Regions from separate parts of the Paenibacillus salivarius genome, predicted to be linked through region 1. Evidence: a T-box and tRNA genes for the amino acid it is inferred to sense, from the RefSeq annotation. Region 1 holds a T-box; the other regions hold tRNA genes.
The links. A T-box is a leader RNA that pairs with one kind of tRNA and senses whether it is charged. The one in region 1 lies ahead of leuS (leucine--tRNA ligase), so its partner is inferred to be a tRNA-Leu.
Positions count from the first base shown of each region.

Region 2: it encodes a tRNA-Leu, which carries the amino acid that the T-box ahead of leuS (leucine--tRNA ligase) is inferred to sense. The anticodon was not compared.
Region 3: it encodes a tRNA-Leu, which carries the amino acid that the T-box ahead of leuS (leucine--tRNA ligase) is inferred to sense. The anticodon was not compared.
Region 4: it encodes a tRNA-Leu, which carries the amino acid that the T-box ahead of leuS (leucine--tRNA ligase) is inferred to sense. The anticodon was not compared.

Region 1 is NZ_CP195592.1:1,973,603-1,978,470, reverse strand. Features, by position in the region: gene comER (late competence protein ComER) at 1-98, shown strand, start outside; gene leuS (leucine--tRNA ligase) at 95-2,536, opposite strand; T-box leader at 2,806-3,022, opposite strand; tRNA gene ACSFXJ_RS08720 (tRNA-Pro) at 3,215-3,288, shown strand; gene ACSFXJ_RS08715 (hypothetical protein) at 3,827-4,600, opposite strand; gene ACSFXJ_RS08710 (IS4 family transposase) at 4,699-4,868, opposite strand, start outside.
Region 2 is NZ_CP195592.1:3,749,421-3,754,288, reverse strand. Features, by position in the region: gene ACSFXJ_RS17300 (pectinesterase family protein) at 1-293, shown strand, start outside; gene ACSFXJ_RS17295 (sugar kinase) at 300-1,289, shown strand; tRNA gene ACSFXJ_RS17290 (tRNA-Leu) at 1,518-1,602, shown strand; gene ACSFXJ_RS17285 (glycoside hydrolase family 2 protein) at 1,684-3,426, opposite strand; gene ACSFXJ_RS17280 (AraC family transcriptional regulator) at 3,571-4,407, shown strand; gene ACSFXJ_RS17275 (amino acid adenylation domain-containing protein) at 4,769-4,868, shown strand, end outside.
Region 3 is NZ_CP195592.1:2,209,051-2,213,918, forward strand. Features, by position in the region: gene ACSFXJ_RS09815 (manganese catalase family protein) at 91-936, opposite strand; gene ACSFXJ_RS09820 (L,D-transpeptidase) at 1,020-1,358, opposite strand; tRNA gene ACSFXJ_RS09825 (tRNA-Leu) at 1,598-1,683, shown strand; gene ACSFXJ_RS09830 (hypothetical protein) at 1,833-2,174, opposite strand; gene ACSFXJ_RS09835 (IS4 family transposase) at 2,322-3,680, shown strand; gene ACSFXJ_RS09840 (Ig-like domain-containing protein) at 4,032-4,868, shown strand, end outside.
Region 4 is NZ_CP195592.1:3,767,138-3,772,005, forward strand. Features, by position in the region: gene ACSFXJ_RS17345 (LysR family transcriptional regulator) at 1-30, opposite strand, end outside; gene ACSFXJ_RS17350 (YeiH family protein) at 164-1,180, shown strand; tRNA gene ACSFXJ_RS17355 (tRNA-Leu) at 1,322-1,406, opposite strand; gene ACSFXJ_RS17360 (carboxymuconolactone decarboxylase family protein) at 1,542-1,883, opposite strand; gene ACSFXJ_RS17365 (hypothetical protein) at 1,957-2,172, opposite strand; gene ACSFXJ_RS17370 (hypothetical protein) at 2,267-2,599, opposite strand; gene ACSFXJ_RS17375 (xanthine phosphoribosyltransferase) at 2,694-3,272, opposite strand; gene ACSFXJ_RS17380 (YkvI family membrane protein) at 3,383-4,423, shown strand; gene ACSFXJ_RS17385 (AAA family ATPase) at 4,427-4,868, opposite strand, start outside.

The DNA.
Region 1 (4,868 bases):
AAACGACCCACCGGAAATTCGACGAGGATCTCGGCAAGCTGGACGAATTGTTCCACCCGTTGCCGGACGAAGGCGTCGTCCAGGACGGGCGGGTTTAACCGGCGACGATGTTGACCAGTTTACCTGGCACGGCGATGACTTTGCGGATCGACTTGCCTTCGATGGCTTGTTTAACGTTCGGCAGGCTCAAGCTGTGCTCTTGCATTGCCGCTTGATCGAGATCTTTGGATATCTTCGTCCGGTCAACGATCTTTCCGTTGACCTGGACGACGATTTCAACCTCGGAATCGACGGTCCAAGCTTCGTCAAAGGCAGGCCACGGCTCATATGTGACCGTGTTTTGATGGCCAAGCTTCTCCCACAATTCTTCCGCAAGATGCGGCGCCAGCGGGGACAGCATTTGCACGAAGTTTTCCGCGGCGGCCTTAGGAACGACATCCGTCTTATAAGCTTCGTTGATAAAGATCATCAGCTGGCTGATCGCAGTGTTGAAACGCAGGGCTTCGAAGTCTTCCGTCACTTTTTTGATCGTCTTGTGCCAGGTCCGTTTGAACTCATCGCTGCCGTCTCCGTCCACGATTTTCGCGTTCAGGCTGCCGTCCTCGGCAACGAACAAGCGCCATACGCGGGAAAGGAAGCGGTGCGTACCTTCCACGCCGTTCTCGTTCCAAGGCTTGGTCGCTTCCAGCGGGCCCATGAACATTTCATACATGCGCAATGTGTCCGCGCCGTACTTGTTCACGATTTCGTCCGGATTGATGACATTGCCGCGGGATTTACTCATTTTCTCGTTGTTCGTTCCGAGAATCATCCCTTGGTTGACCAGCTTGTGGAACGGCTCTTTGGTCGAAACGACGCCCAGATCGTAAAGCACCTTGTGCCAGAAGCGCGCATACAGCAAATGGAGCACGGCATGTTCCGCGCCGCCGATGTACAAGTCGACCGGCAGCCATTGTTCCTGCTTCTCTTTGGAGCACAGCTCTTTATCGTTATGCGGATCGATATAACGCAGGTAATACCAGCAGCTTCCCGCCCATTGCGGCATCGTGTTCGTCTCGCGGCGTGCCGGCAATCCGGTTTCCGGATCGGTCGTGTTCACCCACTCGGTCACATTGGCCAGCGGCGACTCGCCCGTACCGGACGGTTTGATCGCGTCGACGTCCGGCAGCACCAGCGGAAGCTGGTCCTCAGGCACCGGCTTCATCGTGCCGTCTTCCAGATGCAAAATCGGAATCGGTTCGCCCCAATAACGCTGGCGGCTGAACAGCCAGTCGCGAAGACGGTAGGTTACCTTCCCTTTACCCTTGCCGTTTTCCTCCAGCCAGGCGATCATTTTCTTGATCGCTTCCTCGTTGGACAACCCGTTCAGGAATTCGGAATTGACGTGTGGCCCGTCTCCCGCATAAGCCTCTCTCGCCAAATCTCCGCCCTCGACGACTTCAATAATCGGCAGGTCGAATTGCTTCGCGAACTCGTAGTCCCGTTCGTCATGACCGGGAACGGCCATAATCGCACCGGTTCCGTAGCCGGCCAATACGTAATCCGCGATCCAGATCGGCACTTTCGCGCCGTTTACCGGGTTCACCGCATAGGCACCGGTAAATACGCCGGTTTTCTCTTTGGCGAGGTCGGTGCGTTCCAAGTCGCTCTTGTGAGCGGCCTGATCCTGATACGCTTTGACCGCATCGCGCTGCGCCTCGGTCGCGATCTTCGCGACAAGCTCATGCTCCGGTGCGAGCACGGCATAGCTCGCGCCGAACAAGGTGTCCGGACGAGTCGTAAATACCGTCAGAGTTTCGTCATGTCCGTCGATCGCGAATACGACCTCCGCGCCTTCGGATTTGCCGATCCAGTTGCGTTGCATATCCTTGATGCTTTCCGACCAGTCAAGCTCCTCCAGGTCTTCCAGCAGGCGTTCCGCGTATTCCGTAATTTTCAGCACCCATTGGCGCATCGGTTTGCGGATAACTGGGTGACCGCCGCGTTCGCTTTTGCCGTCGATGACTTCTTCATTCGCCAGTACGGTCCCCAATGCAGGGCACCAGTTGACGGGAACTTCGGCGACATAGGCAAGGCCTTTTTTGTACAATTGGATAAAAATCCACTGCGTCCATTTATAGTACTCCGGATCCGTCGTGCTGATTTCCCGGTCCCAGTCGTAGGAGAAACCGAGCGATTTGATTTGGCGCCGGAAATTGTTGATGTTCTTGACCGTAATGTCGCGCGGATGCTCGCCCGTATCGAGCGCGTGTTGTTCCGCCGGCAGGCCGAAGGCGTCCCATCCCATCGGATGGAGCACGTTATAACCGCGCATCCGCTTGAAGCGGGACACGATATCCGTCGCCGTGTAGCCTTCCGGGTGACCTACGTGAAGTCCGGCTCCCGAAGGATAAGGAAACATATCCAGCGCGTAAAACTTCGGTTTCCCCGCGTCCTCCCGTGTTTTAAAAGTTTGATTTTTGTCCCAGTACGCCTGCCACTTCGGCTCGATCGCCTGAGCCTGGTAAACGTCCTGCGGCATGTTTTTGTCCGTCATATCCGTTGAATCCTCCTTGAAAAGCGTGGTTCTAATTAAACATCCTGAAAAAAAATTAAATCTTGTTCAAAAATCAGATTTTCAGCACCGAGAAGGTTGGATGAAGCCGGGACTGAGGAGCGGAGCGTAGGCAAAACCTACGTGAGCACCGGAAGGACCGAGCTGAATTCAAGATTCGATGTCGAATCCGCTTCACGAGTGCCTTCGTGATCAAAATATGATTTTTGAACTTCCTTAATAAAAAAACCTCCCATCCGTAGCGTATTATCGCTAGGGACGAGAGGAAATTTCCCGTGGTACCACCCTAGTTAGCGCCGGACATGCTTTGCCCTTCGCTCCCTTTACACCCTTAACGCAGGTAAGACGACGATGTTTTGCATCGTAACTCCGAGGCGAGTTCGTTTGCTCTCTCCAACCGGCTTGCACCAAAGCACCGGCTCTCTGGGTGGAGGAATTCAAACTAATAATCCTCTTCAAAGTTACAAATATCCAATTGAATTATCCATTATTATATAAAATGGAACCCGTCTTCGTCAATGGGAAGCGCCACAGGAATAGCGATCTTCCCAGCATCATGCAACAGAGAAATCTTTTTCACGTAAAGCCCGAATGCCCCTCTTTACAGCTTCGACGAAAGGAGTATAATTTATTAGTGTTTCCACCATATTTATTTATTATCGAGACGTGGCTCAGCTTGGTAGAGCGCTTGCTTCGGGAGCAAGAGGTCGCAGGTTCAAATCCTGTCGTCTCGATTTTTCTTTATATGTTAAAGGTCCGTTCCTTCCGACCAGGTAGTATTTTGTTGTCAAAGGCAGAGACTGTTCCGAATTAAAGGACAACAACCTAACGGATTATTAAAATCCTGAGGGGTATTGTCTTTTTTTATTCATCTGAAATTTGCTATCAAAAATTTTAACGAGAAAAAACTAAAGTAATGTATCGCCAGCTACAAGGAAAGAAACGTGGGGACTACTCACGAATGGCCAGATGCTGCTCCAGCTTTCCTTCTTTTATCCGAAACGGATTGACAATCACTTAACTTAAATCCAAATCCCCGAGGAGCTCCTTCTCATGAATGTACACAATAATTTTGACAGAACCAAAGGAATCAAACCAGAACATTGCTATACATTTTATTAAACAGCTACAATAGTAGTCTACACGAAAAGGGGGACATAAATTATTCCTCAGAAAATCGTGTCTTGACAAAGTGGAGCATTACAGTAAACAAAGCATCCAAATAAGCCAGGATGCTTGTTTACTATTTATGTAAAAGCAAACATATCAGAGCTAATGATTGACATGAATTTCATTAATATGATTATCTTGACTACTATCCTCATGAATATGATTCTCTTGACTATGATTTTCATAATTGTTAATCATATTGTTGAGCGCATTTCTTGATTCTTCACCAACTGGAATTAAAAAACTATCTGACACAAGGTTGGATATAAAATCCAATCTCCAAATTCCATTTTCAGTAAAACGGAAATTGAAGGTGAATACTCCATCCTTACTTTTTACCTTCTCAGATAGAACATGGCTGCTATTATCAGATACAAGATTTATATTAATTTCTTCTTGTGTTATTGTTTCACCGAACTGATTATATATAACAAATCTAAACTCTACCGTGTCATTAACTGAGATAATCTCTGGAGAAATGTTGGAGTCTATGTAATACTCTTCATTACCTACCCCGAGGTTTTCAATGGTTGAGTATGTCCATGTCGTATCACTATTCGATATTACATAGTCCAATATCCACTCCCCCTCCATAGGTATTTTTATTTCTGCAGTGTATGAGTTACCATCATCAGTATAGTCTTTGTCATTGTAACTGTAACTAACTTTATGTTCCTCCATCCCCTTCATTTTTGCATTTAATTGTATAGAATACGAATCCTCCGGATTAAGTTTTTCAATATAAGAAGTTAATATCCCGTTTTTAAATGTATGCTTAATTGGTATAATAGAATCTGGTGATTTTCCAACGGAGCTACAACTTACTATCAAAGGTACAGCAAAGACAAATAGCAATAATAGAAACTTATTTCTCATGAGCTCTCCTTCACTATTTACTGTGTTTTATATTTTATAAGAGGGGGATAGCCTGCTTCAGGAAGTAAATAAGAGAAAAAGGTGAAAAATAATATAACTCAACTTTCGCAGCTTAATTTTCCGAACAAAGCCTTGATATAATTGGGCAAACTCGCAATCCATTGCTGGAGTTGACATACAACGGCAGACTGATCCCGTTTGGATTTCGCTTCCGTGAACGCCATGAAAAATGCGATCAGATGCTGCAAAGCCGTTTTGAGATCCAGGT
Region 2 (4,868 bases), 1.8 Mb from region 1:
CCGGTGTTCCCGACGAGTCGGTATATCTGGGACGGCCTTGGCGGGAATTTGCGCAAACGGTGTTTGTGCAATGCAAAATGGGCGGACATATCCACCCGCTAGGTTGGGATAACTGGAATGATCCCGCAAACGAGGCCACGGTCCGGTATGCGGAATTGGGGACGGCGGCTGCCGGTCGGCTGAGACCGCAACGCGCACCGTGGGCGGAGTGCTCGGAACACCCCGACGGGGAATGGGAATACCGTGTTGAATCTGTATTTCCGGAAACGGAATTTTGGAAACAAGGGAGATAACGAAGCATGGCAGAAGGTACGGTAGTTTTCCGGTCAACAGGCGGCGGGCCTCGGATTGTCACATTCGGAGAATCGATGGGACTGTTCATGCCGTCCGGCTTAAAAGGTTTGGAATACGGCAGCGAGCTTGAAATGTCCTTCGGCGGAGCCGAAAGCAACGTTGCCATCGGGCTCGCGAGGCTCGGGATCCGGGCGGGGTGGTTCGGAAGGCTTGGAAACGATCCGGTCGGTCGCAGGATTCTCAAGACGATTCGGGGAGAAGGCGTCGATGTTTCCCGTGCCGGTTTTGCGGACGATGCTTCCACCGGACTCATGATCCGGGAAAAGATCGGGGGCAAAAGCTCGGTTTATTATTACCGGAGATATTCCGCCGCCAGATTCATGAGTCCGGAGCATTTGAGCGAGGAATATATCGCGAGCGCCGAAATTCTTCATGTCACGGGGATCACGGCCGCGATCGGGGAATCCAGCAGGGCCACGGTGTTCAAAGCCGTCGAGCTTGCCAAAAAGCACGGGACGAAGGTGTCTTTCGACCCGAATCTGCGGTTGAAGCTGTGGAGCGGGGAAGAAGCAAGGCCCGTTCTCCTCGCGCTGGCGGAGCAGGCGGATTATTTCCTGCCCGGTTTAGACGAATTGAAGCTCCTCTACCGCAAAGAAACGCTGGACGAGATCATTCCCGAGTTGAATGCCCTTTCTGCCGTGACCGTAATCAAAGGCGGGCCGGGGATCACTTATTTGCTTGAAGGCGGAGTGCTGACCGAAGTGCCGTTCTTTCCGGTCGAGAAGGAGCGTGCGGTGGATCCCGTCGGAGCCGGGGACGGATTTTGTGCGGGTTTCCTGGCGGGACTACTCGAAGGATCCTCGCCTAAAGATGCCGTGCTTCTCGGGAATTTGATCGGGTCATTGGTCGTACAAGCTCATGGAGACTGGGAAGGACTTCCGACGGCAGAGGAAGTGGAAGCCGTCATGGCAGGGCGTGGACACGTGGAAAGATAGCGTGAAGTGCGAGAAAAAGCGGCCGTTGACGGACGCTTTTTCTGTTTGCATCAGGTCGGTCAGGGAACGATCGTGGATGGCGTCAATAAATTGCTTTTTCATGAAGCAGCTCCCCATCATCATGATTCTTTCGAGAAAATAGTATAAACATTTGCTTGTTGACTCTCTATGAAATACGTGATAATATTTATTTCGTTGCTGCAAAACATTGCATCGACATCAACATATGCGGTCGTGGCGGAATTGGCAGACGCGCACGGTTCAGGTCCGTGTGGGCTAACCCCCCGTGGAGGTTCGAGTCCTCTCGACCGCATTAACTGACAATGAATAAGCTCTTGAGTTTCCTTTTATGGAGATTCAAGAGCTTTTTTCATAACGCCGTTGCCCTTACAGATCATCTCAGTGTGGAACCCCAGTCGTATGGATCGTTTTGGCCGGTATAAATGCCCTTGACCACACGATAGGCAAGCTTAGGTTTGCGATATTCGTTGACCAGCCCCTTGTTATTGAAGGAACGTGCCCGGTCCCTGAAGTGGGGAAGATGACTCTGCAGTTGGGCTCGTGTATCTGCAAACTGCCATACATAGGTGCCGCTAATCTTTGGATCGGCCCGGAAGAGCTTCAGGGACTTGCTGAGTATATCAGCCTGGTAATCCTCGCTAAATAGACGGGATTCCCAGCCGGAATCTCCGAATACGCCTGCTCCGCCAAATTCGGTCATAAGCACCGGAGTGTCCTCTGCTCCATATTCCTTGCAGCGTTCATGAAAGATTTCAAGCATCTCTTCGAACTCGACATGACCGAAATACCATCCGCCATAATAATTAATTCCGATAACGTCAAATAGTCCGAGGCAGATGTCATTCATAGGGTGCATAGTGGCGTAAGCCACCAGCCTTGACGAATCCTTGCTCCTGACGAGTTCAGTCATTTTGACGGACAACTCATAGGCCTGCCTGGAGCGCGTATCAATCTCATTATGAACAGACCAGAACAGGATCGAGGGATGATGAAGATCTCGCTCGATCATCTCATCCATCATGGTTATCGCACGTTTGACGAAGAGCGGGTCGTCCGTGTGCTCCGCCGGGAACGCTGCGCCCCAAATCGGAATCTCGCTCCAGAAGAGTACGCCTCGCTCATCCAGCAGATCGAGCCAGTATTCACTCTGGGGGTAATGTGACCCGCGTACAGTATTGCAGCCCATCTGCAGGATGATATCAAGCTCCTTGGTCATCAATTTGTTGGGGAAAGCGAAGCCCCATTCCGGGTGTTCCTCGTGACGGTTAACTCCCTGGAGATAAAGCTCCTTGCCGTTTAGCAGAATCTTCTTATTCCGGGTCTCCACGGTGCGGAACCCGATGCGGTCTGTCCGATCGTCATGCCCGGCTACGGCTCTGATCATGTAGAGAACAGGATCCTCAGGTTCCCATCGCTGGAGGTCCGACCAGGCTTGTTCCACGACGAGTTCCATACTGCCGTTGGCAGGAAGGGAAGCGCTGTCAGCAAAGAATATCTCATTGTTCCGATAGAGGGATAGGGGCACTTCGACTGGAGTGTCCGATATGGAGCGGAGTTTGAGCAGGATTCGGACATCAGCAATGGAATCTCCCCTCATTTCGTAGGTAATACGCATCCCCTCGATCCAGACATCAGGCAATCGCTGTACCTCTACGGGCCGAATGATTCCGCCGTAATGAAACCAGTCCACAATGTGGTACGGCAAAGTGTTATACCCCAGCGTGCTGTCTGTGCGGACGACAAGCTGGTGAACCCCGGCCGTGGCATTAGGGATGGTGAAGTCAAATGGAGTAAATCCACCATAGTGGTATCCGAGATGCCGCCCATCCCAGTACACATCCGCATGTCCCATCACGGCGTGGAACAATAGACGCAAATGGCTGCTCTCGTCTAGTGTTACCGAAGTGCGGTACCATGCCACGCCTTCGTAGTCGAACTTGCCGAGCTCGTTATTCCAACAGGCCGGTACCGGCATGCGATCATACTCGGAAGGAAAATTTGTGTGCCACTCTTCAGATAATCCAATATCATCCTTGTCAAAAACGAAATCCCATAATCCGTCAAGAAAATGGCATTCCCTAAGCCGATGCTGCTGAAATGTTCGGATCACATTCATCATCTCCAATGATTTATTTTTGTCGTATTTAGATTTGTTGGTCTGTATGTTCGGAGTGTAGCATCTGCAGCAATGCAGGAACAATGGTAAAACCAATCCTGATCATTTATCATAAATGATACAATTATCGATAGGGGGAGACCAATGGAATATGCTTTAGGAAATATGGTCGTGCATATACACTGGGTACTCGCCAAGCCGGCGCTGCCAGGTTGGGAGGATATTCGGCAGACATTGTCCGGGCAAACCTTTTACTACATCCACAGCGGCAAGGGAATTTTCAGTTTCGAGGAAGGGGACGTGGAAGTAGGAGGAGGTACATTGGTGTACCTTTGGCCCAGGTTGCCTCTTCATATGAAGTCCTCCGAGAATCATCCGCTCCGTATGACGATGCTGCTCTTTGATTGCGCTTCGTTAAGAAAGAGCGAGAATGGATGGGAAGCCCCTGAGCCTATTGAACGGCTGCGGCTGCCGTTACTTTTGCCTTTACAGAGTGAGCGTACGGGTAAGATCGGAGAACTTTTCCGTGAAGCGGAGAGAGAATGGGTACCTGGAGATTTCGCACGAGAGGCACGCGTGAAATCTGTCTGGTATCGTTTGGTGCAAGAGGTACACGAGGCGGCGGAAGAAAGGGGAAGAAACAGCGGTGAGGAAGGAATAACAGCGGCTCTTCGAAGATTCAAAGAGAAACTGGACACGGGATTTGCCACCGAGTTTCGCATCACCGAATTGGCGGAGGAGACGGGTTTCTCGCCCGTTTATATACGTAGAACCTTCGCAGCCCGGTACGGGTGCAGTCCCAAGGAGTACCTGGATCGACTTCGCAATGAGCATGCCCTTCGCCAGCTCCGCTTCACAGGTGATTCCGTCACGGATATAGCGAGAGCATGCGGTTATTCCGACGTCTACCAGTTCAGCAAAACTTTCAAGAAGCGCAACGGTTTTTCCCCGACCGAATACCGCAGAATGCAAAGAGATTGATGCTCTCCCGAAATGAGGTTCCGGAAGTGCCAACCTGTTTTTGCATCGTTATAAAAATGTTTAAAATTCGCGTCATCAGTATGAATGAGCTCCTTATCTGTCCTTGAGACGATGAAGGAGCTTTTTGCATTCCTGGATTTTGGAGGATGTGCTTATTATGCGAGACGAAAGGAAAGAGTCGAATCCGGTCGAAATTTTATGGAAAATAATGGTTGACAAGCTTCTTATATCCTATGTTAGTATTTTAATATAAATTTAAATAATAGTAATTTTAACATTTTCTTCTTGTATAAACACGCGTTTACTATTATTTTTTCATCAAGAGTATCACAGCACGGATTTCGTAAAAGGAGGTGTAGGGATGTCGAATACGGTGTCGCCGAATTTGCTTCACGCGTATTTCTTCGATCGGTTCGAAGAAAAAAAGGACAAGCTTGCCGTTATTCATGGGGAAACGGAGT
Region 3 (4,868 bases), 240 kb from region 1:
AGACCCGTAATTATAACGGCTGATCTTCGCATTAGCAAAAAGAGGCAATCCCTTAACGATTCGGGGATAGCCTCTTTTTCAAAGGGATATTTACTTTTCCTTATTCACCAAGTAAGGCGGAGTGCCCGGCGTGGAGTGCTGATGGTCGGCCGGAGGCAGCAGCTCCGGAGCTTCTCCGAAGGCCGGCGGGTTGGCAACATATTCAAAATGGCCTGTGCCGTCATAAAGCGGCCCGTTGGCCCAACGGCCCTCGCTGCTTTCCTCGCCCTGGGAGAAATTGTAGAACTGCCGGGTCGCTTCCTCGACCATCAGTTCTCTCGGGAAGGAGGCGGGGGCGATCGGTCCGTCCAGCTTTTCTATTTCCTCGATCGCGGCAAGCCACTGGTTTTGGTGGAAGGTGTCTCTCGCGATCATGAAAGACAGCATGTCCCGGACGCCAGGGTCCGTCGTTTGCTCGTATAACCGGACAACCTGGACGAGGCCTTGGGATTCCGCGTTCAAATTGGCCCGGAAATCGGCAAGCAGGTTGCCGCTGGATACGATGTATCTTCCGCTCCAAGGATACCCGTTGCTGTCCGACGGAGTCGCTCCGAGGCCGGCAACGATCGCGTGCTGCGGATTCATCCCGCCAAGTACGGCTCCCATGATCGGGTCTTTGGCGGCTTCTTCCTGCATGTCGGCAGGCGCGCCGTCCAAAAGCTGGGAAATCATCGTGCACAGCATTTCAACATGCGCGATTTCCTCGGTCCCGATATCGAGCAGCATATCGCGGTATTTTTGGTCACCCCGACAGTTGAATCCTTGAAAAAGATATTGCATCATGACGGACATTTCGCCGTATTGCCCGCCGAGGACTTCTTGGAGTTTGCGTGCGTATGCCGGATCAGGTCTGTCGGGTTTTGCTCGGTACTGTAGTTGCTTGATGTGGAAAAACATGAAATCCCTCCTGATGTATAGATGGCTTTCAGTTCGAGTAATAATTACCCGCCGCATTTTTTTCTAATCATCAGGAGATTTTCTTACTCTCTGATCGTCACTGCCGTTCCGATGGGAACCAGGTTAGCCAGTTGAGTGACATCTTCGTTGTGCATTCGGATGCAACCATGAGAAACTTCCTTTCCGATGGAAGAAGGGTCGTTCGTGCCGTGAATCCCGTAATGAGGACGGGATAACCCCATCCAGTAGACACCGAAAGGCCCCCCGGGATTCGGGGCTTTATTCACAATGGTGTAATTGCCTGTCGGGGTTTTGGTCAACATTTTGCCGATGCCGACAGGAAAACTGCGGGTTACGACATTATTGTCGAGCAGATAAAGTGTTCTGTCCGATAAATCCACGATGATGCTATAGTTTGGCATTCGGAACGCTCCTTTTTTGTTACCCAGAATATGATATGCAGAAGGAAAAGTTGAATCCGGGAGATAAACCGATAGCTCGTTCACTTGCATGCTTGCCATGCATCGCCTTGTCGTGCTATAATCAACACCGCAGGATTTTTTTGTGATTGCGCTTGAAAGTGCGATAATTTTTAATGGAAATTCTGCTCGAAATTCATCGGGTTATCGCCTTTATTTGGCGGTGAGCTCGCATCTTTTACGCCGGGGTGGCGGAATAGGCAGACGCACAGGACTTAAAATCCTGCGGTAGGTGACTACCGTACCGGTTCGAGCCCGGTCCTCGGCATTAACAAAAGTGGTAACTAAAAAATACGTCTCACCGTTATCATGCGGAGGAGGCGTATTTTTTGAATTTATGTGATTGTTTATGGATAAATTTACCACGTTGGATCAAGCCCTTGCGTTGAAGTTTGATAAGAAACCTATATTTGTTGGCTAAGGTTGATAAATGATGGCCAATAAAATCGTCACAGCTAGGAAAATTAACGTCAGCATACCGAAAATGGCAGTAACAAGCAATCGAGAATTCATGAATAATAACTTTGGTGACATCAACCCGAAAATAAAGAGAGTAAATGAAATTCCAGTAGAGTATAACATTCCAATTTCAAACTTGATGTCCTCTACGATTGATACAGATAAAACAGTAAACAGCACCTCTGCCAAAAATACAAGGAAAAATAGTCCACGGATAATTCTGAATCCTAAACGAATAGGTTCTTGAATTTCCGGTCCTTCATAGTAGCTAGTGATGTGTTTATCTTCTATGTAACTCAACTTTCGCACCTTGAAAATTAGTGTTAAGCCTTGATATGACTAGGATTTCTTATTGAAAAATCTCGTTCTTGACAGAAAAACACCTTTCCGTTTGGTAAAATGGAAGTAGCTAAACAAACCATTCCAAACAGAAAGGTGCGTAACTCTATGGTACAACACAACTTCCTGTCTGAAAAGGGCCAAGAACGAATCTCGACTTTATTTTCCGCTTTGCAAATCGGACAACTGTTGCGCAAAGCCGGCATTTCCAAGTCGTTCGGATTGTCCAGTCTTGCCATCTTTCAGCTGATCTTTACGCTCGTGTTTGAAGGGCGCAATTGGTTTCGTCTTCTGCATAGCGACCGCCGCCAGTCGTTGCCTGGCAAAGATGTAGTCTATCGATTCTTAAACCATCCACGCTTTGCCTGGCGACGATTTTTGCATGCCTTGAGTCTGAAGGTCGTTCAGCATTTTGATTCCTTAACCTCTTCGTCCCGCGTTCGGACGTTCATCATTGATGATTCGGTTCTTCGCAGGGATCGCAGCAAGAAAGCCGAGTTGCTTGCCCGCATCTTCGATCATACGACGGGGAGATATGCTCGCGGCTACAACATGCTCACGCTCGGATGGTCGGATGGCTTCAGCTTTGCGCCCATCGATTTTGTCATGCTCAGCTCGGCCAAGCTGACGAATCGCTTTTGCGAGATGAAGGAACGTCTGTCCAAGCGTACCCAAGGCTACAAACGCCGCATCGAGGCGCTTTCACGCAAACCGGATGCCGTGGCGGCTCTGCTTGATCGAGCGATTCAGGCTGGATTTAGCGCTGACTTTGTCCTGATGGACAGTTGGTTTACCCAAGCGCCTCTGTTGCGTGAACTGATGGCGAAAGGTCTGCATGTCATTGGGATGGTCAAGGCGATGAAACAACGATACCGGTTCGACGGAAAAAGCCTGACGCTCCATGAACTGTATGCCCTGTTGCCAAAGCAGAAAAACAAAGAAATCCTTGGCTCGGTCATCGTTCAAACCGCCTGCGGTTTGCCGATCAAATTGGTCTTTGTGCAAAACCGCCATCGGCGGCGGGATTGGCTGGTTCTGCTCAGCACCGATTTGGCGTTGGAAGAGGCTGAAATCGTTCGCATCTACGGCATGCGTTGGAGCATTGAGACGTTCTTCAAATTTGCCAAATCGTACCTGAAGCTGGGAACGGAGTTTCAAGGTCGTTCGTTTGATATGCTCATCAGCCACACCACGATCGTGTTTACCCGTTATCTCGTAATGGAATGGGAACGCCGTCACAACAACGACGCGCGGTCGTTGGGCGGTCTGTTTTTCCTGTTTTCCGACGAAGTTCGAGACCTGGATCTCAAAACGGCTTTGCAGCATCTGATCGCATTTTTCATGGCGTTCACGGAAGCGAAATCCAAACGGGATCAGTCTGCCGTTGTATGTCAACTCCAGCAATGGATTGCGAGTTTGCCCAATTATATCAAGGCTTTGTTCGGAAAATTAAGCTGCGAAAGTTGAGTATGTAACTATAAAATCTTTCTTTACGCCGTTTCCTTTCTTCCCGCTGAATAGTTGACATTTGCGTTCTAAAGTTCCTTTGAGCACGGTTGAGCATAGAAATCTCAATTCTCCTTTACCATTCTCCGTTTTTATAACTTTATTGTAAGATTCTACATGATATTCCTTAATCCTTCTTTAAGATAGTCAATCTTCGACTTTTTTAGCCTTTCCTGTTGCTGATCTTTTTTATAGGCCGATGGTCATATTTTTCGAAAAAAGCTTACTAATAATCTCCTAAAATCCGATATAATACGCATAGGCCTGGAAAAGGATGGTTTCCAACAAAGAACAATCAAAGGAGAGGAACGAATGACTGCGAACAGGAAAATGACGGGATGGATCCTGTCGTTGGCGCTGCTGCTTGCCGTGGTGTTTCCAAACGGCGCACTTGCGGCTACCGGGGATCTGGTATCCATTGAAATTGAAGGTTCGGGAACGACGGTGGATCTCACCGTAGGCAAGTCAACAAAACAGCTGAAGGTTTGGGGTACATTTGAAGGCTCGACCGTGAAACGGGATTTGACGAACACCGTCAAATGGACGTCCAGCGACGATACGATCGTTACCGTATCCCAAGGAGGTTCCCTTACGCCACTGAAAGAGGGGACGGTCACGATCCGCGCGGATTACGATGCCGCGACTTCCTCGATTCAAGTAAGAGCGAACGATTCCTATAAGGAATTGAAGCTGGAATATCAAAATGAGGGCAAGTTCAAGCTCGACGCCAGCGAAGATAAATTGGCCGTGAAGGCGATTGCGGCGGTCGAAGGTTCCACAACCGGCGCTACCAAGGATGTTACCGCGGATGCGGTGTGGACGAGCTCGGACACAAGCGTTCTGACGATCGACAAAGGACAGATCAAACTTGTCTCGGCGGGTACAGCTACGGTTACCGCTAAATACTCCGGGCTTACGGCTACGTTTAAAGCTACGGTAAGTTCGCCGTATTCGGAGCTGAGCCTGAACTATACGGTTACGGACAGCAACGGCAACGCTCAAACACTGCCTGCGAAGGATATCGAACTTGTCGTCGGCGATCCGGAGGTTGCCCTACAGGCAGTTTCCACCGCCGCAGATGACAAAACAGTAACTCAAAACGTTACGGATAAAGTGACATGGACCACTTCCGACTCTTCCGTCGCAACG
Region 4 (4,868 bases), 1.8 Mb from region 1:
CTTCATGAATACTTCTAAATATTGATCCACATCGGACACTTCCGCTCATTTTGATATTCTTGATTTATACGGTTTTACTTATCATCCCCATTATATATCATTATTTTTCTTATAGATAACGCGGAGGTACATTGGATTTGCGAAATTAACTTGGGGTGATGATATGGAAATCCAGCGTGCAAATAAAAAGATAGCTTCCGTGGGGTTGTTGTTCTCAGGCATTGCCTTCACCGTCGTAATGGCTGCTATGGGGGTTGCCTTATCGAAGGTTCCGGGGTTCGATCATGTCGGCCCAATGGCCTGTGCGATCGTGATCGCAGTCATTTATCGGCAGCTATTCGGTTACCCGGAGGCGTTAAGGTCAGGGATTCAATGTTCGGCCAAACGTTTTTTACGTATTGCAATTATCTTATATGGCCTGAAATTAAATATAAATACAGTCTATCACCAGGGTCTTCCCCTGCTTGCCCGGGATGCGGCCGTCGTCGGATTTGCGATCCTGGCAACCGTTTGGCTTGGAAAAATGCTAAAAGCAGATTCGTCATTATCATTGCTTCTCGGGATAGGCACAGGCGTCTGCGGTGCCGCAGCCATTGCCTCCGTATCCCCCATATTGAAAGCTGATGACGAGGATACCGCCATTGGAGTCGGTATAATAGCACTTGTAGGAACCGCTTTTTCGGTTGTGTATACCCTTCTTCGACCCTTATTGCCGATTTCGGATATCCATTACGGAATTTGGAGCGGAATCAGTCTTCATGAAATTGCGCACGTCGCCTTGGCAGGGACTCCAGCCGGACAGGATGCACTCGCAATCGCTTTGCTGGCCAAATTAGGCAGAGTACTGCTATTAATTCCTTTATGCTTTATTTTGATCTTTTGGATGAAACGAAAAAATCCCGGAACCGCCGGCGGCTCAAAAATTGAATTTCCTTGGTTCCTTATCGGTTTTATTCTCATGAGTTTATTGGGAAGTTTCGGACTAAGCCATTCGACTATTATTTCCCGGGCTATGATGAATGATATATCCAATTTAACGACCTTTATGCTCACAACGGCCATGGTCGGGCTTGGATTGAACGTAAATCTGCGCGAGCTTCGGGCAAAAGCGTTTAAACCGCTCATTGCGATGTTAATCACCTCTTTTGCGCTATCCGTTGTTACGTTTTTTATGGCTTAAAAGCTGTCTTTAAGAGAGACTCGTGGATGATAACAGGCCATCTTAGCGCAAGCGATCCGCAAACCCATGAAAATTCCAAGCATGCAAAAAAAACTCCCGAATTACCGGTAAGGTAATTCGGGAGCTTGGTTGTTAAGAGAATGCGGTCGAGAGGACTCGAACCTCCACGGGGGGTTAGCCCACACGGACCTGAACCGTGCGCGTCTGCCAATTCCGCCACGACCGCTCATTTGCTGTTGCCGGAAAACGTTCTTTCGCAGCGACAAGATTTATAATATCACGCGATAAATGCTGAGTCAATAGAAAAATCAGGAAGCTGCCCCTGCAAGCAGAACGTCTGCTGCAGGAGCATAGCCATCTTTTATTGGACGGGGGTTCCTAATGCATCCTGAACCCGAATCACGCCTTGCGATAAGGCGTTTCCGGCCAGCGCGGCCGAGGCGACGGCCACCGTCTCCAGCAGCTCCGCTTCGGTAGCCCCCTTGGATCTGGCCTCCGTCGCATGATAATAGGTGCACACCTCGTTGTTCGTCGACAGCGCGATACCGAGCGCGATCAGCTGCTTCGTTTTGGCATCCAATACGCCCTCTCCGAAGCTTTCTCCGGTAAATGCATGGTACGCTTCCGTAGCTCCCGGTACCGCTTCCGCATAACTGTTGATTTGGTCCTTATAGGCTTTGATTTTATCGTTGACAAGGGACATCGGAATGAGCTTCCTTTCTGCAAGGGATTGGCTTCTTACCTTACTACGTTGTCCCGCTTCGTCAAAAATATGCCTATTCTTCCGGGAATACCCGCGGTTCCTTTGCCCGACGATAACTGTAGCGCCGGTCCAGCTTGACCACATTCCGGTTGGGTTTTCGGATGATGACATGGGTCTCGTCCCAAGCGACGACAATCCCCCTGACATCATTCTCGGGTATCGCATCCCGGACCACGCGAACCTTTTCTCCGGATAATCGAAATTCATTTAATTCTTCATCCGAAATCATACCAAGACACCGTCCCTCTTCATTTTATATTAACAAAAAAAGACCCCGCAGCAAGCTGCCGGAGTCTCTTTATTTCGACCCTGTCCATGACCGCTTACCGCGGCGCGTGTTCCTTGCTGTCGTTCTTTTCAAACCAGAAATCGAGCACTTTGGCGGACATGACCCGTTGTTGTAAATAAGCAACCTGCTGAGGAGTGAACTCCTCTTTCCAATCAATACCAAGCTCCTCGCAGAGTCCGGCTATCGTAAGCAGCTGAGACCAAGCTACATAACGCTTATACCAAAAAAATTGAGGATGCTCCAGCATATAGGGATAAAGATCGTCAAACTCCGTATGTTTGCAATCCAGGGCACGTTCAAAGGTAACCTTGGCTTCGGACAATTTGGAAATGAAAAACTCCGGATTCACTACAGATTCGTTCCCCATCTTATTTGCCTCCTCTCTCTAGTAATCCCCATTATAACGAAAAAACGGAGGCCTGCAAAGAACTGACTGAAAATTGGAATAAATATTTCATTATTTACGCTTCATCCGCGAAAATAATCCGTCCGTCCTCGAGCGAAGCAATCCGTGCAAGCGATTCAAGCCGGATGCCCTGGTTCCGCAGCGCGTCGGCTCCGGGCTGGAAGCATTTTTCCACGACAATGCCCGCACCCACCAATTGGGCCCCGGACCGTTCGATAATTTTCACGATGCCTTTGGCCGCGTCCCCATTGGCGATAATGTCGTCGATGAACAGAATCCGGTCGTCCGGCGAAATGAATTCGCGGGAAATGAGCAGGTCCGTCACGATTCCTTTCGTAAAGGACGGCACGCGCTCGCACAGCATATCGGGCTCGGCAAGCAGCGTTTTTTTGCGGCGGGCAAAAACAAGCGGCACCCCAAGCTCATAAGCGGTGGCAAACGCGACGGCAATTCCCGACGACTCGACGGTAACCACGCGGGTGACCCCGGCTTCCCGGAACCGCTGGGCAAATTGCTTGCCCATTTCCATGGTCAATGCGGGATCGACCTGATGGTTCAGAAGCGCATCCAGCTTCAGCACCTGATCCGATACGACCACGCCATGTTCCACAATTTGTTGTTTCAATTTTTCCATACTTATCATTTCCTCCCGAAGCGATAATCACATTTTGGGTTTTGAGTCATGTCCCGTTCCCGGACAACATACCTTGTACTATATATAGCACATCGGCCGGGGGGAAAACCATGAAAAATGCCGCCAAAGTGTTGCAAATCGCTTTCACTTATATCGGAACCGTCGTCGGCGCAGGATTTGCGACCGGGCAAGAGATACTTCAGTTTTTCACCAAGTACGGAAAATGGGGCGGCCCGGCCATCCTCCTGGCCACCGTCCTGTTTATTTGGCTCGGAACCAAAATGATGCTGCTTGCCCAAAAGATTAAAGCCGAATCGTTTGAAGACCTGAATCGCAAGCTGTTTGGCGACCGGATCGGACAAGTCTTAAGCTTGTTTACCATGGTCGTCCTGATCGGCGTAAACAGCGTCATGCTGGCCGGAGCCGGATCGGTGTTTATGGAGCACTTCGGCCTGCATTACCAAATCGGGCTATGGGTGACCCTGATCTTCACGTTTTTCCTGATCGGCAGAGGCATTAACGGCGTAATGAAGCTCAACTCCATCGTCGTCCCGATGATGATTACGCTGTCGCTGACGATTATTTTCAGTACGGCGGGGTCGCCCGGGGCGTCCAGTTTTCTCACGCTGACGACGGATCGCCCTCTCTTCGCGGCATGGGCCTCGCCGCTCATGTATGCCGCCTTCAACCTATCCATGGCCCAAGCCGTTCTCGTCCCGATCGGCAGCCATACGAACGACCGGCGGGCCATCGTGTGGGGCGGTATGATCGGAGGGCTGGGCGTCGGATTTTTGCTGATGGCCGGCCATTTCGCGTTGTCGGCCCATATGCCGGGGATCGTTCAATTCGAGATCCCGATGGGAAATATCGCCCGTCAGCTCGGCGGCACGATACAGTTTATCTATATCGGGCTTATATTTATGGAAATATTCAGCACGTTCGTTGCCGATATTTACGGAGTTACCCTGCAGATTAAACAGCGGCTGAAGCTGCCGCCCAAGCTGATCGTTTTCGGCGTTTTAATGATCTGTTATGTCACGAGTCAGTTCGGTTTCAGCTCGCTTCTCTCCGTGCTTTATCCCGCCTTCGGCCTCTTTAGCCTATTTTGGGCCGTTATGCTTGCCGTATACCGGCATGGCGACCGGCGGTAAACTTTATGAAGTTTTTAACCGGTCCATCCGAATGATCTGCGCATCCGGAAACTGAAGTTTGACCGCCTCCAGCACATGTGCGTGGCAAGTCATCATGATCAGCTGATGCCGGGCGGAGACCTCTTTCAACACCGATAGGGCGCCCGAAAGCCGCTTGGCATCAAAATTGACGAACAAATCGTCAAAAAGCAGGGGCATTTTTTCCTTTCCGGACACCGCCTCCGAAAGGGCCAGGCGCATCGACAAATACAGCTGCTCCGCCGTCCCGCGGCTCAAGCTCCCGCTGCCGACCGGACCCAGTTCGGCTTGTTCGGCCATCAGCTCCTGAGAGCCCATCTTCATCAGAATTTTCCGGTAAATCCCTCCGGTCATTTCCTCCAGGTACCCCGAAGCTTTTTTCAAAACTTGAGGCTGCCGCTCCTCCTCATATATTTTACGGACCCGG